DNA from 4 places in the Pseudomonas sp. PA1(2017) genome. Region 3 is predicted to be linked to each of the others. Evidence: riboswitches for the same ligand, from Rfam matches in the RefSeq annotation. Region 3 holds a riboswitch; each other region holds the start of a gene.
What was found. A riboswitch is a leader RNA that binds a small molecule or an ion and turns the genes downstream of it on or off. The one in region 3 is predicted to bind cobalamin.
Positions count from the first base shown of each region.

Region 1 (6,902 bases), 440 kb from region 3:
CCAGGGCGCGATTGACGCCGGCCTCGCTGATCTCCAGCACCCGATGCCCTTCACGCTGCCAGGCCGCCGCGTGCTCGGCGTAGGCCGGCGAGACGATGCCGACCCGTGCCTCGCGGCGCAGCCGCGGCAGGCACTGGATCGCCGCCTGGGAGCCGGCCACTGGCAGCAGGTCGGCAGCGCCGTAATAGGCGCAGGCGGCGGCTTCCAGACCGTCGTCCTGCTCCGGCAGGCGGTTCCAGGCTTGCGCGGGAATTTCCGGAAGCGGCAGGCCGTATGGCGCCACGCCGGTCGAAAGGTCCAGCCAGTCGCCCAGCGCAATACCATAGCGAAGCGCCGCCTTGCGCAACCGCCCGCCGTGCTCAAGCAATGCACACCTCCACGATCAGCATCAGCAGCAACCAGAGCAGCACGCCGCCCCACACCAGGTTCATCGCCCGCTCGATATCCCGCGCCCGTGGCGGCGGGCCTTCGCCCAGCTCGGGGCGCTGGTGCAGCTCACCGTGATAGACCGCCGCGCCGCCGAGGCTGACGCCCAGCGCACCCGCTCCCGCTGCCATCACCGGCCCGGCGTTGGGGCTGTCCCATCGTGGTGCCTGGCGCTGCCAGCAACGCATCGCCAGGGCGCTGTGACCCAGTACGGCATAGGTCAGCGCCACCAGCCGGGCCGGCACGTAATTGAGCAGATCATCGATCTTCGCGGCGGCCCAGCCGAAGCGCTCGAAGCGCTCGTTGCGGTAGCCCCACATGGCGTCCAGGGTGTTGCTCAGGCGGTACAGCACCACACCCGGCGCCCCGGCGACGAGAAACCAGAACAGCGCGGCGAACACCGCATCGCTGCCGTTCTCCAGCACCGACTCGGTACCCGCACGGGCCACGCCAGTGGCGTCCAGGTCCTCGGTACGTCGGCTGACCATGTAGCCCACTCGCTGGCGCGCCACCGGCAGATCACCCAGGCGCAGCGCCTGGGCCACCGGCTGGGCATGCTGATCGAGGCTGCGCAGCCCCAGGGCGGCGTAGAGGACGACGATCTGCACCAGCCAGCCGATCCACGGCAGTTGCACCAGCAGCACGGTAAGCAGCGTCAACGGCAGCACCGCCAGGCACCAGGCGCTCACGCCATGGCTGCGCCAGCCACCACCGGATGGGTTGAAGCGCTGCTCCAGGCGGTTGGCCAGCTTGCCGAAACCCACCAGCGGGTGCCAGCGCTTCGGCTCGCCGAGGGCGGCATCCATAGCCACGCCCGCGACAGCGCTGAGGATCAGGCTCATGGACGGTTCTCGTTATTCATGCTGATCCCAACGATCCTCGAACAGCAGTTCGTGCAGCGGCCGCACTTGCGCCCAACCTTCCTGGGCCAGCATCGGCGCCGGGTAAAAGGCCTGCACCGGCCCCAGGCAGAGCACCGCGACCGGCTTGCTGCCCGGCGGCATGCCCAGCAGCTCGGCCAGGGCGACGGGGTCGAACAGCGACACCCAGCCCATGCCCAGGCCTTCGGCACGGGCCGCCAGCCATAGGTTCTGGATCGCGCAGGAAAGCGACGCCATGTCCATTTCCGGCAAGGTGCGCCGGCCGAACACGTGGGCCTCGCGGCCTTCCATCAAGGCCGCCACCAGCACTTCGGCGCAGTCGCGAACGCCCTCGACCTTCAGCCGCATGAATTCGTCGGAGCGCTCGCCCAGTGCCTCGGCGGTCAGCTGGCGCTCGCGCTCGACCAACTGATAGATGGCTTCACGCAGCGCCGGCCGGGTGATGCGGATGAAACGCCACGGCTGCATCAAGCCAACGCTGGGCGCCTGGTGCGCCGCTTCAAGCAGGCGGGCGAGCAACTCGGGCGCGACCTCGCCACCACTGAAATGGCGCATGTCACGGCGCTCGGCAATGGCGCGGTAGACCGCGGCGCGCTCCTCGGCGCTGAAGGCGTGCGCGGTCATGGACGAAACAACGCCGCAGCGGCTGGCGGATTGGAAGGCAGGTAGAAATGAATATAGGACGCGGTCAGGCGCTCGAGTCGGAACACCGCCTCGCTGACCGGCTTGTCGTTCGGGCAGTCCCCGCGGGCCAGCGGCTGCAGCGCAGAGTCCAGGCACGAGTGGTGATAACTGTGCCCGCGCAGCACGCCCTCGGGCAGTTCGACACTCTGCAGGGCCAGGGCAACCAGACGCTTCTGCATCTGCGCAGTGCCAGGCAGCAGACCGGCCAGCTCGGCGCGCTCGCCAGCGACATCGCTCAGCGACTCGAGCAGATACAGCATGCCGCCGCACTCGGCGAGCAGCGGCTTGCCGGCCTGCTGATGGGCCTTGATGGCGTCGATCATCGGCCGATTGGCGGCCAGCGCCTGCAGATGCAACTCCGGGTAGCCGCCCGGCAGGTAAAGGCTGTCCACGTCGGGCAGCGCCTCGTCGGTCAGCGGGCTGAAGAACGTCAGCGTCGCGCCCATCTGCTCGAGCAGGTCGAGATTGGCCTGGTAGATGAACGCGAAGGAAGCATCAAAAGCCACACCGATGCGTACGCCAGCGAGCAGCGGCGCTACCGATTCGGTCGAGGGCGCGGCGAAGGTCACCGGCGGCGGCAGCGTGATCGTCGCCGTCTGCTCCAGAGCATCGGCCGCGGTATCCAGGCGCGTATCGAGGTCGACGAGTTCGCCAGCCTGCACCAGGCCGAGGTGCCGGCTGGGCAGTTCGATGGCCGCACGGCGTGGCAACGAGCCATACCAGCGGATCGAAGCCGGCAGGCTGTCACGGATCAGGTCGTTATGGCGACCCGGATTGACGCGGTTGCCGAGCACGCCGGAGAACGGCAGGTCAGGCTGGTAGCTGGCCAGGCCGACGGCCAGGGCGCCGAAGGTCTGGGCCATGGCCGAGCCATCGATCACCCCGAGCACCGGCACACCGAAACGGCGCGCCAAGTCAGCTGCCGACGGCGAACCGTCGAACAAGCCCATTACCCCTTCGATCAGAATCAGATCGGCCTCGCCAGCGGCTTCCCAGAGCAGGCGGCGGCTCTCGGCTTCGCCGACCATCCACAGGTCCAGCTGATAGACCGGGTTGCCGCTGGCGCGGGAAAGAATCATCGGGTCGAGAAAGTCCGGCCCACACTTGAACACCCGTACCCGCTTGCCTCGTCGGGTGTGCAGGCGCGCCAGGGCAGCAGTGACGGTGGTCTTGCCCTGCCCCGAGGCGGGCGCGGCGATCACCAGGGCCGGGCACTGCCGTGGCGCCCCAGGCTCGGCGGAAAGCGCATCTGTCGTGCTCAAAATTCCACGCCCTTCTGCGCCTTCACACCGGCCTTGAAGGCATGCTTGACCAGAGTCATTTCGGTCACCGTATCGGCCGCTTCGAGCAGGGCTGGCGGTGCGCCACGACCGGTCACCACGACGTGCTGCAGCTCCGGGCGCGATTCGATATCGCGCAGCACCACGTCCACATCCAGGTAGCCGTGCTTGAGGGCGATGTTCAGTTCGTCCAGCACCACCAGGGCGATCTGCGGATCGTTCAGCAACTGCCTGGCAACATCCCAGGCCAAGCGTGCCTTCTCGACATCGCGCTGGCGATCCTGGGTATCCCAGGTGTAGCCCTCGCCCATCACGTGGTAGCTGACTTCATCGGGAAAGCGCCGGAAGAAGTGCTCTTCGCCGGTGGCCATGCCGCCCTTGATGAACTGCACGACGCCGACTTTCAGGCCATGGCCGAGCGCACGGGCAACCATACCGAAGGCCGAACTGCTCTTGCCCTTGCCGTTGCCGCTGTGCACCAGCAGCAAGCCGTATTCTTCCTGGGCCTGGGCGATCTTTTCGTCCATCAGCGCTTTCTTGCGCGCCATGCGGGCGTTATGGCGCGCGTCGCGCTCGGCCGATTCGCGGCTGGGGGATGGGGTCGATTCGCTCATGGGATCTCCTCGGCGCCAGCAAGCTCGCGCGGTTCGAGCACGTATCGGTGCCCGACGATAAAAACGATCACGCAGGAGCAGGCAGGGGCTGGCCCTAGGGCCGCGCACCGGCCGCGCCCACCGCGCAACCTAAGGAAAAAGCGACAGGCCGGTCTCCGGGCTCACGAGTGCCGCGTTCACAGAACACGACGAACCACGCCGCCTTCCCGCATCGAAGATACAGTGGCCAGAAGCATGGTTGGGCTCGTTTACCGTTGCGGGGGCAGCGTCGGCATTGCTCGCTTGGCGGCAGCGCACCGACTTCCCAGTTTCACCCCTGGCCGAGACCAGGGACACCTGAAGCAGGTCGCAAAGGGTAAGGACTGACGGCATAAGCGTCAATCGGAGAGTCAGCCATGTAGCGCTGCTCTGGGCGACGGCAGCTCAGGGATGGCTGGCAAGCTCCACCGGAAAAACGCGCTTGGCTTCGATATAGGTGCGCTGCCAGTAACTGTTGCCGAGGCTGTCCAGGCGGACGGTGCCGCCCGATGACGGCGCATGCACGAAGCGCCCCTCACCGACGTAAATGCCGGCATGGCTGACCTGCCTACCACCGCTGGTAGCGAAGAACACCAGGTCACCACTGCGCAGGGAATCGCGGCCGATGGTCGGCGCGCGCATGCTGATCAGCTCGCGGGTCGAGCGTGGCAGGCTGATGCCGGCGGCATCACGGTACACGTAGCCGATCAGGCCGCTGCAATCAAAACCGCTGTCCGGCGTGTTGCCGCCGTAGCGATAAGGGGTACCCACCAGACCGAGCGCACGAAACAGCACATCATCCGCGCCACCCTGATAGGCACCGGGAGCAGGCATGACGACGACAGGTTTCGGAGCAGGTACGGGCGCCCGGCTGGAACAAGCACTGAGCAGTGCCGCGAGCAAGAGGAAGGCGATGCGGATGGTGGCAGTCATGGACGGACGATCCTGGAGCCTGAATGCGCCCTACTCTGCCGCGTTCACAACTGCAGTGCAAGCTTTAGCTTTACGCTGCAGTCACTTGAAAACATTAAAATTGTTGCCCGACCGACTCGATCAGGCAACGATTTATCAGTGCTGGGAGGCCAGATGCTCGGTCGGCGCCAGCGCCAGAACGCGCTTGGCTTCGATGAACGTACGCTTCCAGTAGCCATCATCCAGGCTGTCGATGCGCACGCCACCGCTGCGGCTGCTGGAGGAATGGATGAACTGATCGTCACCCAGGTAGATGCCTGCATGGCTGACGCGGCCACGGCCGGCGGTGCTGAAGAACACCAGATCACCCGGCTCGAGCGCCTTGCGTTCGACCAACGGAGCATCGATGTTGATCATGTCGCGGGTCGAGCGCGGCAGTTCCATGCCCAGCTCCTCGCGGAACAGGTAACCGATGAAGCCACTGCAGTCGAACCCGGTCTTCACCGAGTTGCCACCGAAACGGTAGCGAGTGCCGATCAGGGAGATGCCCTTTTCCAGCACGCTGTCGGCCAACTGCGGCAGCTCATAGGGTGCGTGATCGGCGAATTCGGCAGCGGCGTCGTCTGCACCGGCATCGGCCTGATCGAGAGCGGGCGCTACTACGACTGGCCTGGCAGGCAAGGAAGCCTGGGCCGACGGCGCATCAATCTGGGATTGTGGAGCATGGTTAGCGCACGCGGCGAGAACCATTGTGAGTGCGAGAGGCACGAGGGGTGCGAAGCGTTGGCGCATGGGCACGACCGTGGCATGAAAATTGATCAGCCGCGACTATGCCCGCTAACGGGATCATTTGCAAATATTATGATCAGCAATGTGACTCAGTAGTTCCGGGAAAACATCTAAGGCCCGCTTTTCCAGCCTGAAGTCAACCAGTGCGCTGACGTCCGTGTGCGACAAATTGACCTCGACCGTGACCTTGCCCGAACGGCGCGCCTGTATCAGCGGCTCGGCTATATAAGGAAAGCTGGCGCTGGTTCCGACACTGATCACCAGGTCGAAGCCCTCCCGCATCTGCCCATATAGACGCTCTACGGCCAGTGGCGGCAGCCGCTCGCCGAACAACACTACGGGTGGCCGCAACACCCCTCCACAGGCCACGCACATAGGCGGCAGGGGTCGCTGCAGATGCTCGCCCAACCGCTCGTCGGTTTCCCGGCAAACCTGGCAATACAGGGGCGCCAATTCACCGTGAATCTCGATCAAGCGATCGTCGGGGCTGCCGGCCAGGCGATGATAGCCGTCGATGTTCTGGGTCAGCACCCAGCAATCCGGCTTGAGCGTCTGCAGCTCGGCTATCGCCCGGTGGGCGGCATTGGGCTGGGCGCCCAGGCAAGCGCTGCCAAGCTGCGCCAGATACTTCCAGCACAGCGCCGGATCGCGGCGCAGCATGTCGCCGGACATTGCCACCTCGATCGGCACACCGTCATCGGTATGGTCGTTGTAGAGGCCGCCGATGCCGCGGTAGGTCGGCAAGCCGGAATCGGCCGATATTCCCGCCCCGGTGATGATCAGGATGCGCCGGGCATCGATGAACGCTGACACCAGGCGCTGCAGTTGCGCCGCCATCAATGGTTGACCGTGTGCGCCAGCATCACTGAAAGCTGACACATCGGCCTGCCGCTTTCTGCATGCCACTGATTGAAGGCGGCCTGAACCGCCGCCCGGTCGCGCTGGCTATTGGGCGTCTTGTCGATGATCTTCTGGGCCTTGAGGGCGGCGACCATGTCATCGCTGGGGATGAAGGTATCCTTGCCGACCATGCGCAGGAAACGCGGCGCGGAAAGCCCGCCCAACTGGCTGCCTTGCTTGGCCAGCCAGTGCCAGAGACCGACGATATCGGTCACCGGCCAATCGGCGATCAACGCGCCAAAGGCGAAACCCGGCTTCGGCGTGCCGGCCTTCGCGGCAGCGGCAGGCCCGCTCAGCGCACCACACTCCACGTCGAGAATGAACTGCGCATTGCGCGGCACGCTCTTGAGCTTGCCCAGATGGCGAATCAACCGAGCATCCTGCATCAGACGCTCCAG
Region 1 is NZ_MSXU01000009.1:1,335,382-1,342,283, forward strand. It holds gene cobD (threonine-phosphate decarboxylase CobD) at 1-367, opposite strand, end outside; gene cbiB (adenosylcobinamide-phosphate synthase CbiB) at 360-1,268, opposite strand; gene bluB (5,6-dimethylbenzimidazole synthase) at 1,281-1,931, opposite strand; gene BVH01_RS13070 (cobyrinate a,c-diamide synthase) at 1,928-3,253, opposite strand; gene cobO (cob(I)yrinic acid a,c-diamide adenosyltransferase) at 3,250-3,885, opposite strand; cobalamin riboswitch at 4,014-4,240, opposite strand; gene BVH01_RS13080 (C40 family peptidase) at 4,309-4,836, opposite strand; gene BVH01_RS13085 (C40 family peptidase) at 4,972-5,607, opposite strand; gene BVH01_RS13090 (NAD-dependent deacylase) at 5,662-6,441, opposite strand; gene BVH01_RS13095 (DNA-3-methyladenine glycosylase I) at 6,441-6,902, opposite strand, start outside.
Region 1: linked by a shared signal. The riboswitch ahead of cobO (cob(I)yrinic acid a,c-diamide adenosyltransferase) and the one ahead of BVH01_RS11235 (ABC transporter substrate-binding protein) in region 3 are both predicted to bind cobalamin.

Region 2 (6,902 bases), on a different contig from region 3:
ATCCTCAATGCCAACGGCCAGCGGCGCATTGTCGGCGCCGTGCTGGACATCAACGACATGAAGCTCAAGGAGGTCGAGGCCGACGCCGCTACCACGCGCCTGAAGAGCCTGGTCGCCAGTGCGCCGGCGGTGATCTACGTGAACCGCTACGACGAAGGCGTTTTCGTGCCGGTGTTCTGCAGCGACAGTTGCAGCGCGCTGCTGGGCTGGACGCTGGATGACTTCGTGCAGCGCAGCGTGGCCGATTTCATCCACCCCGATGATCGCGACATCTACTTCGCTCACACCCGCACGCTGCTCAGCCAGGGCGTGGCCAGCTGCCGCTACCGGCTGATCGACCGTGATGGTCGCTACCACTGGCTGCAGGATGAGGCCAAGCTGCTTCGCGACGAGCGCGGCATCCCCATTGAAGCGGTCGGCCTGTGCCTGGACGTAACCGACGCTGCCCAGGCCGCCGAGCGGGTGCGCGAGAGCGAGGAGCGCTACCGTATCCTGGTCGAGGATTCGCCGGCGATCATCTGTCGCTATCGCCCCGACCTTACCCTGGTCTACGCCAATCGGCCGCTGGCCCAATATCTGGGCATTCGCCAGGAAAACCTGCCCGGTACCAGCCTGGCCACTTATCTTTCGGCCCAGGAACTGACCCAGTTTCGCGAGCGCCATCGCCAGCTGACCCCCAATGAGCCAGTTGGTACGGCGCTGGTGCGCATGGACCTGCCTGGCCGCGAGCACATCTGGTGGGTGCTGTCCGAGCGCGGGGTGTTCGACGAGCACGGAAAGCTGATCGAGGTGCAGGCCGTCGGTCGCGACGATACCGAGCTGCAGAAGGCCCGGCAGATGCTCAACCAGAGCGCCAAGATGGCGGTGCTCGGCGAAATGGCCACGGGGCTGGCTCACGAGATCAACCAGCCGCTCAACGTCATGCGCATTGCCCTCACCAACACTCTCAAGGGCGTGGAGAACGGCTCGGCCAACCCCGAGTACCTGAAGAACAAGCTCGGCCGTATCGAGCAGCAGATCACCCGCGCGGCGAAGATCATCAACCATATGCGCATCTTCGGGCGACGCTCCGAGGTCGAGGACGATCTGTTCAGCCCGGACGAAGCCATCGAAGGCGCCCTGACGCTGATCCGCGAAGGCGAACTGGTACGCGACATCGACCTGACCCTGCAGCTGTGCGGCACGCCCCAGGTGCGTGGGCATGCCGATCAGCTCGAACAGGTCATCATCAACCTGCTGGTCAACGCCAAGGACGCGTTGCTAAGCGCGCGGGACAAGCACCCGGAACTCGAGCCCAGTATCCTGCTGCGCAGTGAGTGCGAGGACGGCAAGGTGATCGTGCAGGTTCAGGACAACGCCGGCGGGATCGACCCGCTGCTGCTGGACCGGGTGTTCGACCCGTTCTTCACCACCAAACCGGTGGGCAAGGGCACTGGCCTCGGTCTGTCGGTCAGCTATGGGTTGGTCAATCAGATGGGTGGCAAGTTGAGCGTGAGCAATCAGCAGGGCGGGGCCTGTTTCCGTATCGAATTGCCAGAGGTTGCAGGCGGATGAGTGCCTGGCTCGACACCCTGTATCGCAGCTGCGAAGCGGTGCTGCATGGCGACCAGCAGGTGATCGCCCGGCTGCGCGAGTCCGGTTTCGACTGCGATGAGGGACACTGGAGTTTCCGCCTGCCGGCGCTGCATGTCTGGCTGTTCGGCGAACCCAGCGCTGTCGATTACTCGGCCTTTCTCAAGCAGCTGTACGCCAGCGATCTCAATGGACGCCTCGCCCGCTACAGCGCGCAGATGGTTATTGCCGACAACCGCGGCAAGGTCAGCGAGAGCCTGTATCGTCTGCAGCGCTTGTCCTGAACAGATGGCGGTGGCCTTCGTTGTAGAGCGCCGAATCGGCGAAGTCTTGCGCACCCAGCACCCGGCCGACGAGAATCAGCGCGGTGCGCCGGAAGCCCTTGGCGCTGACCTTGGCCTCGATATCCGCCAGGGTGCCGACCGCCCAATCCTGGTCCGGCCAGCTGGCGCGATGCACCACCGCGATCGGGCAACTGGCGCCGTAATGCGGCAGCAACTCGGCGACGATCTCTGGCAGGTGCTGCACGCCCAGGTGGATGGCCATGGTCGCGCCGTGGCGGGCGAGATCATGCAACTGCTCGCCCGCCGGCATCGGCGACTTGCTGGCGTAGCGGGTAAGGATCACCGTCTGCGACACCGCGGGCAGCGTCAGCTCGCTTTCCAGCAGCGCGGCGCAGGCGGCCGTGGCGGTCACGCCGGGGACGATCTCGAAGGGGATGCCCAGCGCACGCAGGTGACGAATCTGTTCGCCGATGGCGCCGTACAGCGACGGATCGCCCGAATGCACCCGCGCCACGTCTTCGCCACGTGCATGGGCCGCCTGTAGCAGGGCGATGATTTCATCGAGATGCAGCTCGGCGGTATTCACCACCTGGTGGGCGCGGTGGCCGGCCAGCACTGCTTCGGGCACCAGCGAGCCGGCGTAGAGGATTACCGGGCAGCTATGAATCAGGCGCTGGCCCTTGACGGTGATCAGCTCGGGGTCGCCGGGGCCGGCGCCGATGAAATAGACGGTCATGGGATTCCTGGGTATAGGGTGAAAGACGCTTTTCTCTTCCACCGTGGTGTTCGGCTTATGCGGTCGCCAGGTGGGGGATCGCCTTCCCGTGGATAGAGAAAGCGTGGACTACGCGTCCCGATCCACCCTACGGATCGTTGCGGGCAACGGCCAGTGTTGCGTTGGCGCTCTTGCGCTTGGTTATCCACAGACGAGCGGTTCGGTCACTCAGCTGTTCGGCCAGGGCCAGAGCGCTGGCTTCGGCAACGCTTGGCGTGCCGGTAGCCTGCAGCGCCTGCGCCGAGGTCTCGGTCAGGCGCCCATGGTAACCCGCCAGCACCTCGGCGGGCAGGAAGTGGATCGGCAGGTTCAGCTGGGCAGCCAGTTGCTGCAAGCCTGGCTCGTCAGCCTTGTGGTCGCTGCTGGCCAGGGCTGTCAGCTCGGCAGTGCTCGAGCCATGCTCAGCCAGCGTGTTGTCGAGCAGGCTCAGCAACTCTTCGAGCGAGCACTCGCGCCGGCAACCCAGGCCGGCGACGAGAGCAGGCCGCTCACTCACTGCTGCCGGCGCCCACGGCCGTGGAACCAAGCGGCAGCCAGGCCCAGCGCTGCCCAGAACGCAGCGTTGGTCAGCAGCGAGGCGAGAATGAACTGATGCTCCAGCGCCTCGGGCGCCAGGCTTTCATGCACGTCGGGCTGCGGCGCGCCGAGCAGGTGGGGCAAGGCGAGAATCGCCGCACCGAGAATGCGCAGCATCCAGTTGCCGCCGAACGCCAGCAGCGCCAGGCCCGCAGCGGTCGAAGCAGCCGCGCCGATCCACCAGTACTGGCGCAGCAACAGTTCCGCTGCGGCAGTGCCCGGCAGCTCTGGCGGCAAGCCGCTGGCGGGCGCCAGGACGAAGGTGGCGAATCCGGCCAGCCCCCAGAGCAGGCCCTGCGAGGTTTTTTCCGGGGCGCGCAGGGTGAACAGGCCGGCGAGCATCAGCGCGAAGCCGACGGCGACGACCAGATTGCTCAGGCCTGTGGATAACAGCCGCTGCCAGCCGTCTTCCGGCGCCCAGGCTTCGCCGTCGTGGCTGTGGCCGCTCGCGCCATGGTCGTGGGCAGCGGTGGCGTCATGGCTGTGCTCGATGGCGGCAGGCTCCGCGACCTCGAACGTTTCCGCCTGAAGGATCAGCGGGGTGACCCACAGGCTCTGCAGCAAGGTCAGCACGATGGCGGCGAGCAGGCCGGCGAAGCCGGCGGTCTGGGCGATACGCTTGATCATCAGCAATCCCTCAGTGGCACGGAAACGCGGCGCTGTGCCGGGTGTCGTGGGCGGCGTTGTGCAGGGCTTCGACGTGGGAGAAGCCGGCGAAGAAAATCAGCACGGCGCCCAGCACGCAGCTCCCGACAGCAAGCAGGATGCGCTGTGAGAGGGGCAATGTGGAAACGCTGGAGGTGGAAATGACGCTGCTGGACATGATCGTAGACCTCAGGGGTAAACGGCACAGCAGGACACGGCGAGACAGCCCGCACAGGCAGGCAGCGATCGGCGCGTGCCCGCCCACCGCGGGTTGCCAAACAGACGATCCAGGCCGGTCTCCGGGCTCGCGATGATCACCTTGCGGCGATGGGGATCGGCCTTCCCATGCATGCGCACAGTGGCCAAAACGATCCTGGCATTCGCTTACCGTTGCGGGGGCAGCGCCGGACTCGAACCGGCTTCCCGTTTCACCTCACGCACGTCGACGTGAGACACCTGAAACAACCGGGCAAGAACACCACGAAGCGGCAAGTGCGTCAATATGTTGCAGGTCTTCTGGCAATTGACCGTACGGCGGGCTCTGCGTAGCCTTGCGTTTTCGAGGTGCTGCTTGTCATCAAGCAGCTAAGAGGGAACACGGACCGCCGTGGCTGCCCCCGCAACTGTAAGCAGCGAGTGCGTCGCCAATCGCCACTGGGCAACCGGGAAGGCCGGCCGCGCGCCATGACCTGCCAGCCAGGAGACCTGCCTCGATAACGCTTTCGACAACCGGGCGGGGTGATCCGGTGATGCTCGGCATGGGTTTGCCCGCGCCTGCCATCCTATTGCCCGCTCGCCGTTTCTCCAGACGCCAGGGGCTTCCATGAAAACGCTCGCCAAACTTCCCGTCACCATCGTCACCGGTTTTCTCGGTGCCGGTAAGACCACCTTGCTGCGCCACATGCTGGAAAATGCCGAGGGCCGGCGCATCGCGGTGATCGTCAACGAATTCGGCGAGCTGGGTATCGACGGCGAAATCCTCAAGCAGTGCTCCATCGGCTGCACCGAGGAAGAGGCCAATGGCCGGGTGTTCGAACTGGCCAACGGCTGCCTGTGCTGCACCGTGCAGGAAGAGTTCTTTCCGGTGATGCGCGAGCTGGTGGAGCGTCGCGGCGACCTCGACCATATCCTCATCGAAACCAGCGGCCTGGCCCTGCCCAAGCCACTGGTGCAGGCCTTCAACTGGCCGGAAATCCGCAACGCCTGCACCGTCGATGCGGTGATCACCGTGGTCGACAGTCCGGCCGTCGCAGCTGGCACCTTCGCCGCCTTCCCGGATCAGGTCGATGCCCAACGCAAGCTCGACCCTAATCTCGACCATGAGTCGCCGCTGCACGAGCTGTTCGCCGACCAACTGGCCAGCGCCGACCTGGTGATCCTCAACAAGGCCGACCTGCTCGATGCCGACGCGTTGGCCGCCGTGCGCGCCGAAGTGGCCGAGGAGCTGCCGCCGGCGGTGAAGGTGGTCGAGGCTCATGGCGGCTCGCTGCCACTCAATGTGTTGCTGGGCCTGAACAGCGAGACCGAGCTGCATATCGAGGGCCGCCGCACTCACCACGACGATGAAGACGACGATCACGATCACGACGAATTCGACTCGTTCCACGTGGAACTACCGGAAGCGGACGAGGCGCGACTACTCGCTGCGCTGAAGGATGTGGTCGGCAAACACGGCATTCTGCGCGTGAAAGGCTTCGTTGCCGTGCCGAACAAACCCATGCGCCTGCTGCTGCAAGGCGTCGGCCAGCGGTTCGACAAATATTTCGACCGTGCATGGAAGCCTGACGAAGCACGGGTGACCCGCCTGATCGTGATCGGCCAGGCGCTGGATCACACCGCCATCGCCGCCGAGCTGAACGCGGCGCTGGCGTAACCGGCGCCCGTCATGCACCTGCTGCGTACCCAGCCCGGCCAGTCGCTGCCGGCCGACAGCATCGCCGACCTCGGCCAGACGCCCGCCGAGCTGGTGGTGCTGTGCACCGGTGATTCGCACCTGTCGCTGTTGGCCGAGGTTGCCCGGCACCTGCCCGAGGATTACCCCAGCCTGCGCTTGGCCAGCCCGGCGCAGCTGAGCAACAACGCCTCGGTGGATTTCTACGTCGAGCAGGTGCTCAGGCACGCCAAGGTCATCCTGATTTCCGTGCACGGCGGCGTCAGCTACTGGCGCTACGGCATTCAGCGCCTGGTGGAACTGGCGGGGCAGGGCAAGACGCTGATTCTGGTGCCTGGCGACGACAGCCCCGATCCCGAGCTGACCGGGTTGGGCAACGTGGCCGCCGAGGATGCCGAGCGGCTCTGGCAGTACCTGCGTCAGGGTGGTGTGGATAACGCGCGGCAGTTCTTCCAGTGCATCGCCGATCATTACCTGGGCCGTGACTACGGTTGGCAGCCGCCGCAGGCGCTGCCGCGGGTCGGCCTCTATCACCCGCGTATCGGCAACGCCTCGCTGCAGGACTGGCGCGGCGACTGGCAAGCGGACGCACCGGTTGCCGCCTTGCTGTTCTATCGCACCCATGTGCAGGCGGCCAATACCGCCTTCGTCGACTCCTTCTGCCAGCGCCTGCAGGCTCAGGGCCTCAACCCTTTACCCATTGCGGTGGCCAGCCTCAAGGAGGCAGCCTGCCTGGCGCAGGTCGAGGATTGGCTCGACGAAGCGGGCACCAGCGTGATCATCAACACCACCGGTTTCGCCCAGTCCAACCCGGAGTCGCCCCAGGCACGGCCGTTCCGCCACGACGTGCCGGTGCTGCAGGCGCTTTGCGCCCTGGACAGCGAAGAGCAGTGGCAAGGCAACGCCCAGGGCCTTGGCCCTCGCGACCTGGCCATGCATATCGCGCTGCCGGAGCTGGATGGCCGGCTGATCACCCGGCCGATCAGCTTCAAGGGCCTGGCCTGGCGCAGCGAGCGTAGCCAGAGCGACGTGGTCTGTTACCGCGCGCACCTGCCCGGCATGGATTTCGTCGCCGAACTGGCGCGTCGTCAGGCCGACCTGCAGCGACTGCCGGCTGTGGATAAGCGCGTTGCCCTGGTGCTCGCCAACTACCCGACCC
Region 2 is NZ_MSXU01000001.1:873,361-880,262, forward strand. It holds gene BVH01_RS03960 (PAS domain-containing protein) at 1-1,554, shown strand, start outside; gene BVH01_RS03965 (hypothetical protein) at 1,551-1,856, shown strand; gene cobM (precorrin-4 C(11)-methyltransferase) at 1,819-2,592, opposite strand; gene BVH01_RS03975 (cobalamin biosynthesis protein) at 2,720-3,127, opposite strand; gene BVH01_RS03980 (CbtA family protein) at 3,124-3,834, opposite strand; gene BVH01_RS03985 (CbtB domain-containing protein) at 3,845-4,030, opposite strand; cobalamin riboswitch at 4,125-4,327, opposite strand; cobalamin riboswitch at 4,398-4,580, shown strand; gene cobW (cobalamin biosynthesis protein CobW) at 4,676-5,725, shown strand; gene cobN (cobaltochelatase subunit CobN) at 5,738-6,902, shown strand, end outside.
Region 2: linked by a shared signal. The riboswitch ahead of BVH01_RS03985 (CbtB domain-containing protein) and the one ahead of BVH01_RS11235 (ABC transporter substrate-binding protein) in region 3 are both predicted to bind cobalamin.

Region 3 (6,902 bases):
TCAGCCCTGCAAGCCGCCGAGAACGATGCCGACCCGGAAGTGCGCAAGGCCGTGCGGATCGCCATCGGCCAGTTGCGTTCGCTCACCCCATGAACCAGGCGCCCGTCGCAGTACGCAACAGCGCCGCGCAGGGGACGCTAAGCGTCGATTGGGGAGCAGGGCAGGTTCAGGTGCTCGGCCATGGCCGCCTGCGTGCTGCGTGCCCATGCTCGAAATGCCGGGCGGCCTGGTTGGCGCAGCGTATCGATGTGGTGCCGGATGGCATACGCATCACGGCGATCCATGCCCAGGGCTATGGTGTGCAACTGGTGTTCGACGATGGTCACGACCGCGGCATCTATCCCTGGCGTTATTTGCGTGAGCTGGGGGAGGTGGCAGGTTGAGTTGGCCATGCTTGTCGCATGGCCTGGTCGTCGCGGTGCCATCTGCGGGATGACCGAAAATCGCTTCGCGCCGAGGGCGATGCTCCTACTGGCATCGTGTCGAAACGTCGATTTTGCACACGCCTCGATACTGTAGCCGTGCCCTGCGGCGAGTGGTTGTCGCGACGCGGCCTTGGAAAGATGGCTGCAATTGCGCCGCGATGGCGATGCAGCCACTTATCCCTTGTTCTTGCGTTGTGGCTTGGGCCGGCCCTGCACGCACTTGAAGCGCGGTTCGGTCTTGCAGATCACGTAGATGCGGCCGCGACGTTTGACGATCTGGCAGTCGCGATGACGCAACTTGGCCTGTTTAAGCGAGGCGACTACTTTCATGCCTTGGCTCCTGCGAAGCCTGCAAAGCGCTTGTTGAAGCCAGCCACACGGCCTTCGCTGGTGACCTGGCGCTGCTGGCCGGTATAGATGGGATGCGAGGCGCTGGACACGTCCAGGGTGACGTAGGGATAGGTGTTGCCATCGCTGTGCTGGCGAGTCTTGTCGGTGTCGACCGTCGAGCCGATCAGCCAGTAGGCGTCAGCGGCCACGTCGTGGAACAGCACGAGGCGGTAGTCAGGGTGGATACCAGGTTTCATGGGAACTCCGTATTGGTAGGTTATAATGTATCTAAATTGATTTTATCGATTTTGATTCTCATTACAAGCCTGTCTTTGAAATTCTTGAGCCGTCTGTAACGCTGCATAATCAGTGAGATCTGTTCGGTAGGAGCGGTGCGCCTACCGGAGTCAGCCGCTGCTCAGAACGTCACGCCCATACTCACTATCGCCATGCGCGGTGCGCCGGGGTACGTGGGTACGAAGCTGCCGCCGGAGTCGTAGTAGCGCTTGTCGAACAGGTTCTGAACGTTGAGTTGGGTGCGGTAGCGTTGGGCCTGGCCGAAACGGTACGTGAGGTTGGCGTCCCACCGCGTGTAAGCGGGCAGGCTGAAACTGTTGGCGTTGTTGGCCTCGCGTTCACCCACCCGGTTGGCGCCTATGCCGATGCTCAGGCCGGGAAGGGTCGCCAGGTCATAGGTGCTCCACAGGCTGGCATTGCTACGCGGTGCATTGGCCAGACGATTACCTTGCATGCCGCTGTCGGTGTCCTTGCTGATGGTCGTGTCGAGGCGTGTGTAGCTCGCCAGCAGGCGCCAGCGCGGAGTGATCATGAAGGGCAGGTCGATTTCCCAACCCTTGCTGCGTTGCTCGCCAACCTGAATGCTGTAGGTGAAGGTCGGGTCATTGGGGTCCGAGACGAGGCCATCGCGGCGGCGGATGTCAAAAATGGCCAGCGTCGGCGCGAAGCGACCCTCCAGCAGGCTGAGTTTGCTGCCGATCTCGAACTGTTCGCCCGACACCGGTTTGGGTACCTGGCCATCGCGCAGAATGCCGTTGTTCAGCTCGGTACGCATCGACCGCGACCAGCTGGCATAGAGGGAAACTGCATCGACCGGCGTCCAGGTCAGGCCCACGCGCGGCGAGAACGCGTTGAAGCTTTTCTGCGATGCCTCGTCTAAGCCGTACCATTGATCGAAGGTGGAGGCTCTCATTTGGTCGAAACGCCCACCCAGTAGCAGGCGCCAGCGCTCTTCGGCGCCGAAGCTCAGTTCATCCTGGGCATAGAGGGCCCAGGAGTCATTGATGAAGCGGCCCGAACCTGCCGGGCTTAGTGGCCCAGGCGGGCTACCGTAGATCGGGGCATTGAAGTCGATGGAGGAGCTGGCACCTGCAGCGGCATCGTAGTCCCACCAGTCTCGGCTGTACTCGGCGCCCAGCAGGACGCGATGGCCTATTGAGCCGGTCGTCAGGCGGCGACTGATCTCGGCCAGGGCGGTCGCGTCGATCTGTCGGTCCTGATTCCACTGCGGTCGACGGCTGACGGTAGGGGCGCTCGGCGTACCACCGATACCACCGTTGAGGAAACCATAGGCATACCAGTGGCTCGACTGCCGGGCATCAGATGCCTGCAAGGCGGCGTGCAGGTCCCAGTCGTCATCCAGTGCATGATCCAGAGTGACCGAGGCGAGTTTGCTGATGGCACTGACCCGCGTATCGGGTTCTGCGAAATTGCGTGAGCGCGGCGCCTGCAGGTAGAGCGGGTTGTTGCCGAAGCCACGATCCATGTCGGCAACCTTGCGGGCGTACTCGAACTCGATGGTCAGGGTGGTCAGCGGCGCCAGTTTCCAACCGAGCACAGGTGAAATGAACTGGCTCGAGTTGTCGACAAAATCGCGGAAGCTGCCGTTGTCCTGCCAGGCGCTGGTCAGGCGATAGTCGAGGTCGTCAGTGAGCGCGCCGGTGCTGTCCAGGGTGCTGCGATAGAAGTCATACCGCCCGGCACTCACATCGATTCGAGTGCGCTGCTCGGCCTGGGGCTTGCGGGTGACCAGATTGACGACGCCGCCGGGTTCGAAGCGGCCATACAGCGCGGAGGCTGGACCTTTGAGTACTTCTATCTGCTCGATATTGGCCAGCTCGTCGAGGGCGGCGAAGCTACTGCGACGGATGCCGTTCTTCAAGTTGCTTTCAGTGGCGAAGCCGCGCAGTCGAAAACGATCATTCATGCCACCCCAGCCCACCTGATTGGTAACGCCGGGCACAGTACGGATGGCTTCGCCGAAGGTGGTGACGCCACGATCCTCGATCAGCTCGCGGGTTACCGTCTGGATCGAAAAAGGTGTTTCCTTGACTGACGTGTCGCTCTTGTTAGCCGTGGGCGCGATGGTCGATCGATAAGCTTGTTCCCGTGTGCCGAGGATTTCGGTCCGTTCCAGCTCCAACGGTTCCGTGCGGCGTGTCTGTGCGTCGGCCATGGGAGCCAGCAGGGCGATGAAACCGGTGAAAACATAGTGCGTGGGGCGGCAGGATATGTCGGTGAACCGCATTGTGAGAGGATCCTAATATGATGGACGTGCCTTGTGAATTGTTATAACGTAACAATTGTATTGGCAAGATATTTGAGTGCGCCAGCAAGTTCAGGCCCGAGCGTGCTCGCCATGGCCTGAACAAACTGTGGCAAAGCACTGCAGGCGCATCACTTAATCGTTTAAGATGCCGCCGCCGGTTTCCGCGAGGAATTAATAGGGAATCCGTCGCCGCTTCTGGTGGCCAAACGGAACTGCCCCCGCAACTGTAGGTACCGAGCAGCGCTGCATTCGTGTCACTGGAATCGCTTCCGGGAAGGCCGCCGCGTTGCATCGACGTACCAGTCAGGAGACCTGCCGGCATGGGTCTGATCCGCTTCTGGCGGGCAGGCGCCAGTAATCGAACCGCCGGCGGGGTGTCCGGGAGGGGGCATCCGTGATCACTTCCCGCAAGGGACAGGTGCGGCCATGGCCGCGCAGCGTGATGTGTTCTCCAGCCTACGCACTGCCGTTATGCGTATTTGTTGATTAGGAGATCACCCGCATGTTCGTATCACGCCTCGCCGTCATCGGCGCTGCTCTGACGCTGTCCTCCATGGCTCATGCCGCCGGCCCGACCCAATACCCGCTCACCCTGGAAAACTGCGGCCAGTCGCTGACGTTCGCGAAAAGCCCCGGCAACGCCGTGACCATCGGCCAGGCGGGTACCGAAATCCTTTATTCCCTGGGCCTGGGCGAACGCCTGGCCGGTACCTCGCTGTGGTTCAGCCACGTGCTGCCCGAGTTCGAGGCGCAGAATGCCAAGGTGCCGCGCCTGGCCGACAACGACCCAAGCTTCGAATCGGTGATCAACAAGCGCCCGGGCCTGGTGGCGGTGCAGTTCGAGTGGATGGTGGGCGAGCAGGGCGTGGTGGGTACGCGCAAGCAGTTTCACGACCTGAACATCCCCACCTACATCATGCCGACCGACTGCGAAGGCAAGGACAACCTGGTCGGCGCCGACGGTACCCGCCTGCAGCCGTTCCAGATCGACAGCCTGTACAAGAGCATCAACCAGTTGGCGCAGATCTTCGACGTGCAGGACAAGGGCGACGCCCTGGTCGCCGACCTGCAGAAGCGCCTGGCCGCGGCGGTGGCCGGTGCCGAGCAGCGCCAGGCCAAGGACATTTCCGCGCTGTTCTGGTTCTCCAGCCCGGACATGGATCTGGACCCGTACGTGGCCGGCCAGAAGGGCGTGGCCGACTACATGATGAAGTCCTTGGGGCTGCGCAACGTGGTCGAGTCCAGCGAGGAGTGGCCGAGCGTCGGCTGGGAAACCCTGGCCAAGGCCAACCCCACGGTGCTGGTGCTGGCGCGTATGGACCGTCGTCGCTTTCCCGCCGACGATGTGGAAAAGAAGCTCGAATTCCTGCGCAACGACCCGGTCGCCAAGCACATGGATGCCGTCAAGAACGGGCGTATCGTGATCATCGACGCCGATGGCATGCAGGCCTCGCTGCGTATGATCACAGGCATCGAAACCCTCGCCAAGGCCGTTGACGAATTCCAATGATTGCACGCAGTTCTCGCCTGTTCCTGCTGACCATCGCCTGCCTGCTGCTCCTGGGTGTGGCGGTGATCGCCGGAGTCGCCCTGGGCGAAACCCGCATTGCGCCCTCGGTGGTGTTTCAGGTGCTGGCCAACAAACTGTTCGCGGCGGGCTTCGTGCTCGACCCGATCGATGAAGGCATCGTCTGGAATTACCGCCTGACCCGCGCCCTGGTCGCTGCCAGCTGCGGGGCCGGGTTGGCGGTGTCCGGCGTGGTGCTGCAAGCGCTGCTGCGCAACCCGCTGGCCGACCCCTATCTATTGGGAATCTCTGCGGGCGCTTCCACCGGCGCGGTCTCCGTGGCTTTGCTCGGCTTGGGCGCCGGCATGCTGTCGTTGTCCATGGGCGCCTTTCTCGGCGCGGTCGCCGCGTTCGCCCTGGTCGCGCTGCTGGCCCGGGCGGCGGGCGGTGGTGCGATCAGCGGCAGTGCGCAGATCATTCTTGCCGGTATTGCCGGCTCCCAGTTATTCAACGCACTGACCTCGTTTCTGATCACCAAGTCGGCCAGCGCCGAGCAGGCTCGCGGCATCATGTTCTGGCTGCTCGGCAACCTGAGCGGAGTCGACTGGCAAGATGTGCTGCTGGCTGTACCGATGGCCCTGGCCGGGGTCTTGCTGGTCGCCTGGCACACGCGAGCGCTGGATGCCTTCACCTTTGGTGCCGAGTCGGCGGCTTCGCTGGGCGTGCCGGTGCGTCGTGTGCAGGCCACCTTGATCGCCTGTACCGCACTGGTTACCGCGGTGATGGTGTCGATCGTCGGCTCCATCGGCTTCGTCGGCCTGGTGATTCCCCACGCTGCGCGGTTGCTGGTGGGCGCGCGGCATGGCCGGCTGGTGCCGGTTTCGGCGCTGATCGGCGCGGTGTTCCTGATCGCCGCCGATGTGCTGTCGCGCACGGCGATCAAGGGCCAGGTGCTGCCCATTGGGGTGGTCACCGCGCTGGTCGGTGCACCGGCATTCGCGGTGATTCTGGTGCGCGGGAGGCGGGTACGATGAGCACCGTGTTGCAATGCAGCGACCTTGGCTGGTCGGTGAAGGGCCGGGCGATCGTGGCCGGCGTCGATCTGCAGATTCGCCAGGGCGAAACCCTGGGGCTGATCGGGCCCAACGGTTCGGGCAAATCGACCCTGCTCAAGCTGCTTTCCGGCATTCGTGCGCCAGGCAGTGGCCAGGTGCAGTTGCATGGCAAGCCATTGACGAGCCTGAGCCGCCGCGACGTGGCCCGGCAACTGGCTTTCGTCGAGCAGCAGGCCGATACCAGTGATGCGGTGACGGTGCGCGATGCCGTCGAACTGGGACGTACGCCGTGGTTGTCGGCGCTGCAGCCCTGGTCCGTCAGTGACGAGCGCATCGTCATGCAGGCCCTGGCCGACGTGGACATGGCCCACATGCGCGAGCATGCCTGGAGCACTCTGTCCGGGGGCGAGCGCCAGCGCGTACACATCGCCCGGGCGCTGGCCCAGCAGCCGCAAATCCTGCTGCTCGACGAGCCGACCAACCATCTGGACATCCAGCACCAACTGTCGATTCTCAACCTGGTGCGGGCGCTGCCGGTCACCACGCTGATCGCCCTGCATGACCTCAACCAGGCGCTGGAATGCGACCGCCTCGGGGTCATGGAACGTGGCCGGCTGGTGGCACTGGGCGAGCCCGATGAGGTGCTGACCAGCGAACGCCTGCGCGACACCTTCGGCGTGCGCGCTCGCTACCTGACCGACCCGGAAGACGGCGCCCGGGTCCTGCGCTTTCATCCTGCCTGACACGGACGGTTCCCATGCCCATTCGTTACGCAATCGCCTTGCTGGCGACCCTGTTCTGCACCGCGGCCCTGGCCGAGGTGCACGAAGTGAAAATGCTCAACCGTGGCGCTAGCGGGGCCATGGTCTACGAGCCGGATTACCTGGCCATCGCGCCAGGTGACACGGTGAAGTTCATCGCCACCCAGCCGAGCCACAATGCCGCGAGCCTGCCAGGTTTCTTGCCCGATGGCGCCGAACCGTTCAAGGGCAGGATCAACGAAGAAGTCGAAGTGAAAT
Region 3 is NZ_MSXU01000009.1:891,084-897,985, reverse strand. It holds gene BVH01_RS11260 (HEAT repeat domain-containing protein) at 1-93, shown strand, start outside; gene BVH01_RS11255 (gamma-butyrobetaine hydroxylase-like domain-containing protein) at 90-383, shown strand; gene ykgO (type B 50S ribosomal protein L36) at 600-755, opposite strand; gene BVH01_RS11245 (type B 50S ribosomal protein L31) at 752-1,012, opposite strand; gene BVH01_RS11240 (TonB-dependent siderophore receptor) at 1,174-3,300, opposite strand; cobalamin riboswitch at 3,460-3,656, shown strand; gene BVH01_RS11235 (ABC transporter substrate-binding protein) at 3,824-4,831, shown strand; gene BVH01_RS11230 (iron ABC transporter permease) at 4,828-5,862, shown strand; gene BVH01_RS11225 (ABC transporter ATP-binding protein) at 5,859-6,626, shown strand; gene BVH01_RS11220 (pseudoazurin) at 6,641-6,902, shown strand, end outside.

Region 4 (6,902 bases), on a different contig from region 3:
CTGTCGGCGACCAGCAGCACACCGGGCTGGCCGACCCATTCGCGCTGCAGTTCCTCGAGTTCGAGCTTGACCACCAGCACGCCGATCACCGCGCCGTCGTCGTCGTAAACCGCGTGGGAAAGGAAGTAGCCGGGCACCCCGGTGGTCACCCCGACCGCGAAGTAGCGGCCGGCGGTGCGGTGCAGGGCATCCTGGAAATAGGGACGAAAGCCGTAGTTGCTACCGACGAAGCTGCTCCACTCGTTCCAGTTGCTGGCCGCCAGGGTGTGGCCGCGGCGGTCGATCAGGTAGAGCACGCTGGCACCGGCAGCGGTGTTGAGCATCTCGAAGCGGCGATTGAGCTTGTCGCGCAGTTGCGGATCATCCGGTGCATGCAGCAGAGCCTGGATGTCGCCGTCCATCGATAGCAGTTGCGGTACCGAGCGAAAGCGGTCGACCAGGGTCTGGATCGATTGCGCATAGAGCTGCAACTGGCCGTGGGCCTCGCTGCTGCGATCCTCCCAGGCCCGCTGCTCGGCGTAGCGGCTGGCCAGCCACAGGCTGACGGCCAGGCCGACGATCACCAGCAGCACGATGGCAACGATGCGATAGCGCAGAAACAGGGCGGTCATGCATGACTCGAATTCTTGTGATGCCGGCATGTTAGCCCGAAACATGCGTGAGTCGGGAAGATGCCGCCGGCGTGAAACTGGGCTAGGGCCGCGACATCATCAACTCGGGCACCGCACGCCCAGCGACCAATTGCTCGTCGACCAGGCGGATCACATCTTCGTCGCTGCGCAGCTGGTACCAATGGCCCTGTGGATAAACCGTCAGTGTCGGGCCCTGGTCGCAGGGGAACTGGCACTGTGTGCGGGTGATGTGCACACCGCCTTCGCACTCCAGCTTGCCGGCGGCCTTGACCTGTTCGCGCAGCTTTTTCCACAGGGGCAGCGCACCGCGCCGGGTGCAGCGCGGGCCGTTGCAGAGCAGCACGCGGTATTGGTGGGCGGGGATTTTCGACCAGGCGTGGCTGCCTGGCAGTTCCGGCACGTCGACGCAGCCGAGGTGCAATTCCGGGCGATCGATCAGCGCGCAGGCAGCGCCAGCCGCGTCGGCATCGAGCTGGCCGAACAGGCTGGTGACGAAGATGCGCTGGGGATCGGTCTTGGCCGCCAATTCACTGCGTAGCCAGTCGACATGCTGGCTGCTGCTCTGTGACTCCAGGTCGATCACCAGGCAGGTGCCGCTGCCCTCGCCCACGCGCTGCCAGAGGCCGTCGTAGCCCGCACCAGTGTCGACGATATCGGCCAGCGCCGCCTCGCCCCGCAGCTCGACCAGCCGAGCGCGAAACAGCTCGGCGAACGAACCGTCGAGCAGATCAGGGCCGGCGAACAATACCTGGGCGTAAGGCGTGGCAGTCATGGTCGGGCTCCGCAAAAAGTGCGGCAGTTTAACAGCGTCGTGACGAACAGCGTTTCGTGGCCTGGGTTGAGCGCAGCGATACCCGGGAGGTTTTGGGCCGGCTCGTACGTTCCCCGGGTTTCGCTGCGCTCTACCACAGGCTACGGGATGGTTACCTGCAATGCTTGCCACAGCGCCTCAGGCTCGGCGAACTCACGGTCCACCGCCGGCAACGCTGGCCGCTGCAACACCAGCACCGGCACACCGCGTTCGCGGGCAACCTGCAGCTTGTGCTCGGTGGCCGCGCTGCCGCTGTTCTTGCTGACCAGCACGTCGCAGTTCAGCCGCGCGAACAGCACGCGCTCGTCCTTGAGGCTGAACGGCCCGCGGGCACCGATCACCTCGGCCCGCTCGCTGGTCGGCTGGCCTTGCAGGCAACGTACCGTCCAGTGCTGATGGGCAGGAATCTCGTGCAGATGCTCCAGCGGCTCGCGCCCCAAGGTGAACAGCGGGCGCCGGAATCGCGCCAGGGCGGCGATCAGCGAGGGCCAGTCGAACACCTCGCGCCAGTCATCACCCGGCGATGCCGTCCAGCCTGGACGCCGCAGCGCCCAACAGGGCACGCCGGCCTGCTCGGCAGCGCGTGCCGCGTTATGGCTGATCTGCGCGGCATAGGGATGAGTTGCATCGACCAGCAAATCGATGCGCTCCCTGTGGATAAAATCGGCCAGCCCCTCGGCACCGCCAAAGCCGCCGACGCGCACCTGGCAGGCCAGATCCTCGGGCACCTTGCCCAACCCGGCGAGGCTGTAGACATGCTCAGGCCCGAGGCGGCGGGCGAGATTCAGCGCTTCGCCGATCCCGCCGAGCAGCAGGATGCGGCTCATCGCGGCTTGCTGACGTCGAGCAGGGTGATCGGCAACGCGCCGCGCCAGGTGTCGAACCCGCCCAACGGCTTGGCCTGGGCCACCTCGATGCGGGTCAGCTCGCCGCCGTGTTCGCCGCGAAAGGCGATCAGCGCTGCCTCGCTCTGCAAGGTCACGGCATTGGCCACCAGCCGACCGCCGGGCTTGAGTGCCTGCCAGCAGCGCTGCAGCACGCCAGGTACGGTCACGCCGCCGCCGATGAAGACCGCATCCGGCGCGGCCAACCCGTCCAGCGCCTCGGGCGCCCGCCCGGCCACCAGTTGCAGGCCGGGCACACCAAGGGCATCACGGTTATGGGCGATATGGGCCTGGCGCCCTTCGTCCGCCTCGATGGCGATGGCGCGGCAGCTGGGGTGGGCGCGCAGCCATTCGATGCCGATGGAACCGCAGCCGGCGCCGACATCCCAGAGCAGCTCGCCCGGTGAAGGCGCCAGCCGCGACAGGGTAATGGCCCGCACATCACGCTTGGTCAGCTGGCCGTCGTGGCGATAGGCATCGTCCGGCAAGCCGGGGGTCAGCGGCAGGCGAATGGCTTCATAGTCTGGAACGCACTCGATGGCCACCAGATTGAGATCCGCTGCGCGCTCCAGGGACCAGCCATCGGCGAGCCCATCAATGCGCCGTTCGCGTTCGCCGCCCAAGTGCTCGAACACGCTCAGCCGGCTGGGGCCGAAGTCCCGCTCGCGCAGCAGTTCGGCGACGGCGGCCGGGCTGTCGCCATCGTTGCTCAGCACCAGCAGGCGCGCGCCGGAATGGATTTGCACCTGCAGCGCTGCCAGCGGCCGGGCGACCAGCGATACGACGGCGGTGCTCTGCAGCGGCCAGCCCAGACGGGAAGCGGCCAGGGACACCGACGATGGCGCCGGCAGGATGCGCAGCTCGTCCGGCGCCAGCTCGCGAGCCAGGCTGGCGCCGACGCCGAAGAACATCGGGTCACCGCTGGCGAGCACACAGACCGGCGTGCCGCGGCGCTCGAGCACCGGCGTCAGGGAAAACGGCTTCGGCCAGGGCAGGCGCGTGGCACGGATGCAGTGGGGCAGCAGCGCCAGCTGGCGCTCGCTGCCGACCACCCAGCTCGGCCGCCAGCAATGCATGCCGCGCTGCCTTGCCGAGGCCGGCGTAGCCATCTTCACCAATGCCCACGACGGTCAGCCAGGGTGTCATTTCTCAGTCCTCATCATTGGCAGCCAGCGGTGGATTGGGTGGAGTGGCCATTCGCCCGATTTGTAGCAATGGCCTTCTCCACAGCGACTGCCATCGACACATCGCAGCCATGCTTCTGGGCGATCCGACGACGCGGCTTTTCATCCCGGCGGGCAAAGCGGGCATAATAGCGCCTCTGTCGGTGCCCAGCGGCTACATGTGAGCCAATGCGGCCTAAGAGGGAACACGAGAAAACCTGTTCAATAGCTAGCGAGCTAGAGCCCTGCAAGGCAGAAATTGGCGAGGAAGCGGAGTGTACTTCTGTACATGAGCATTACGAGGCATTTTCTAACGCAGCAGGGCCGACGCGCAGCAGATGTTGGGCAGGTTTTCCGCCGTGGCTGCCCCCGCAACTGTTGCAGCGAGCGCCTTGCCAATCGCCACTGGGAAACCGGGAAGGCCGGCCAGGCGCCATGACCTGCGAGCCAGGAGACCTGCCGGCCGATTCAGTCGCATGCGCCCACACCGGGCGGGGTGTCCCGGTGAGAGAAACTGACCCTTCTCTGGCCTATCCTCGAACGGATGCCCATGTGACCCGACTACGGTGATCCGTTGAAACAGCCTGCTCACACGCCATCGCTATCTGTTCGTCCCTCGGCCTGCCCGGGGTTGCTGCGTATCGTGCAGGCGAAGGACGGCGGCATCTGCCGCATCAAGCTGCCCTGCGGGCGCCTCGAAGCCGAGCAGGCCGAACGCATTTCCAAGGCCGCTCAGCGCCATGCCGGCGGGGTGATCGAGGCCACCAACCGCGGCAACTTGCAGATTCGCGGCATCCGCGCCGGTTGTGAAAACACGCTGATAAGCGAGCTGCTGGACGCTGGCCTGGGTCCGCGCTCGCCGGCCGCCGATGACGTGCGCAACCTGATGGTCAGCCCGGCAGCCGGCCTCGACCCGCAGGCGCTTGTGGATATCTCGCCGCTGGCCGCGCAACTGCTGGCGACCCTGGAGAACACGCCGCGCCTGCATGCCTTGTCACCGAAGTTCGCCCTGCTGCTCGACGGCGGCGAACGCCTGGCGATGCTCGAACACCCTCACGATATCTGGCTCAGCGCCCTGCCCCTGGAAGATGGGATCGGCTACGCCTTCGGTCTTGCCGGCTGTCCGCCCACGACGGCAGACGATGCACCCGCGCTGGCTGTCGTGCCACAGGCCGCGGCCCATGATCTGGTGATCGCCCTGCTCGAACTGTTTCTCGAGCTGGCCACACCCGAGCAGACGCGCATGCGCCATCTGCTGGAAAACCATGCGCCTGCCGAGCTGCTGCAGCGCTTGCAGGTTCGGCTGGGCGATGCGCTGCTACCGATAAACGAGTGGCGCCGGGCGCCGGCGCACGCCAATGCCCATCTCGGCATCCATGAGCAGCATCAGCCTGGTCTCGTGCATATCGGCGCCAGCCCTGCCCTTGGTCGGCTGGCGGCCGAACAGCTGCTAGGCCTGGCAGCCCTCGCCCGCCGCCATGGCGATGGCAGCCTGCGCCTGACGCCTTGGCAAAGCGTGCTACTGCCGAATATTCCCAAAGCCGCTGTCGATGAGGTTATCCACAGCCTGCAAGGTCTCGGCCTATTGACCGACGCCGCCGCGCCGCTGGCGCGGATCATCGCCTGTACCGGCGCCAGCGGCTGCGCCAAGGGGTTGGCCGACACCAAGGCCGATGCCCTGCGTCTGGCCGAACGGCTGCCCGCCGGCAGTGAACGACCGAGCATTCACCTCACGGGCTGCAGCCGCTCTTGCGCCGCCGCCCACCGCACGCCCTTCACCCTGCTGGCCGTGGCCGAAGGTCGCTACGACCTGTTCGCCCGCCAGCCTCTCGGCAGTGGCTTCGGCCAGTTGCTGGGCCATCACCTGACACCTGACGAAGCCGGCGCCCTGCTCGCCTCGCTCACCGCTACCCGGAGTTTCACCCGATGACCGATTACATCCGCGATGGTCAGGAGATCTATCGCAATTCCTTTTCCATCATCCGCGCCGAGGCCGACCTGAGCGCCATTCCGGCGGATCTGGAAAAGCTCGCGGTGCGGGTCATCCACGCCTGCGGCATGGTCGACGTGGTGCAGGATCTGCGCTTCTCGCCGGGTGCCGGTACGGCAGGGCGTGAAGCACTGGCCAGGGGCGCGGCGATTCTTTGTGACGCACGGATGGTTGCCGAGGGCGTCACCCGCACGCGGCTGCAGGCCGCCAACCCGGTGATCTGCACCCTCAACGATGCCGGCGTACCGGAGCTGGCCAAGCAGCTCGGCAATACCCGCTCGGCGGTGGCCCTGGAACACTGGCGCGAACACCTGGAAGGCTCCGTGGTGGTGATCGGCAACGCGCCGACGGCGCTGTTCTACCTGCTCGACATGCTCGCCGCCGGCGCGCCCAAGCCGGCGCTGATCCTCGGCTTCCCGGTGGGCTTCGTCGGCGCTGCCGAATCCAAGGATCTGCTCGCCGCTACCTATGCCGAGCATGGCGTGCCCTACGTGATCGTCCAGGGCCGCCGCGGTGGCAGCGCCATGGCCGCCGCGGCAGTCAACGCCCTGGCCACGGAGGTCGAGTGATGAGCGGTATTGACCTCCCCGGTATGGACCGCCACGGCAAGGGCCGCCTGCTCGGCCTGGGCGTTGGCCCCGGCGACCCGGAACTGATCACCCTCAAGGCCCTGCGGCTGCTCAAGTCGGCGCCGGTGGTCGGCTATTTCGTGGCCAAGGCCAAGGCCAACGTCGGCCAGGGCGGCAATGCCTTCGGCATCATCGAGGCGCACCTGCAAGACAGCCAGCAACGCCTGCCGCTGGTCTACCCGGTAACCACCGAAAAACTCGAGCCGCCACTGACCTACGAAGGCGTGATCAGCGATTTCTACGACACCTGCGCGGTGCAGATCGCCGAACACCTGGACGCCGGTCGCGACGTGGCGGTGATCTGCGAGGGCGACCCGTTCTTCTACGGCTCCTACATGTACCTGCACGACCGCCTGGCCGAGCGTTACGAGGCCGAGGTGATCCCCGGCGTCTGCTCGATGCTCGGCAGCGCCGCGGTGCTCGGCGTACCCCTGGTGTACCGCAACCAGAGCCTGTCGGTGCTCTCCGGCGTGCTGCCCGAAGACGAGTTGCGCGAGCGCCTGCGTGATGCCGAAGCCGCCGTGGTGATGAAACTCGGCCGCAACTTCGAGAAAGTCCGCCGTGTGCTGGAAGATCTCGGCCTGCACGACCGTGCTCATTACGTGGAACGGGCGACCATGGCCAACCAGCGCATCGTGCCGCTCGATGAAGTCGAGCCGATGGCTTCGCCGTATTTTTCGATGATCGTGGTGCCGGGCATCAAGTGGCGCGGTTGAGCGAACACGACAGGCTTGTCGGAGCCCCGGCCTCGGGGCGAATCGATGGTGGCTGCAACGCCGTTTGCGCGTTGCCC
Region 4 is NZ_MSXU01000001.1:759,904-766,805, forward strand. It holds gene BVH01_RS03465 (ATP-binding protein) at 1-611, opposite strand, end outside; gene BVH01_RS03470 (ferredoxin) at 694-1,404, opposite strand; gene BVH01_RS03475 (cobalt-precorrin-6A reductase) at 1,545-2,270, opposite strand; partial or broken gene cbiE (precorrin-6y C5,15-methyltransferase (decarboxylating) subunit CbiE) at 2,267-3,473, opposite strand; cobalamin riboswitch at 3,636-3,969, shown strand; gene cobG (precorrin-3B synthase) at 4,065-5,420, shown strand; gene BVH01_RS03490 (precorrin-8X methylmutase) at 5,417-6,049, shown strand; gene BVH01_RS03495 (precorrin-2 C(20)-methyltransferase) at 6,073-6,825, shown strand.
Region 4: linked by a shared signal. The riboswitch ahead of cobG (precorrin-3B synthase) and the one ahead of BVH01_RS11235 (ABC transporter substrate-binding protein) in region 3 are both predicted to bind cobalamin.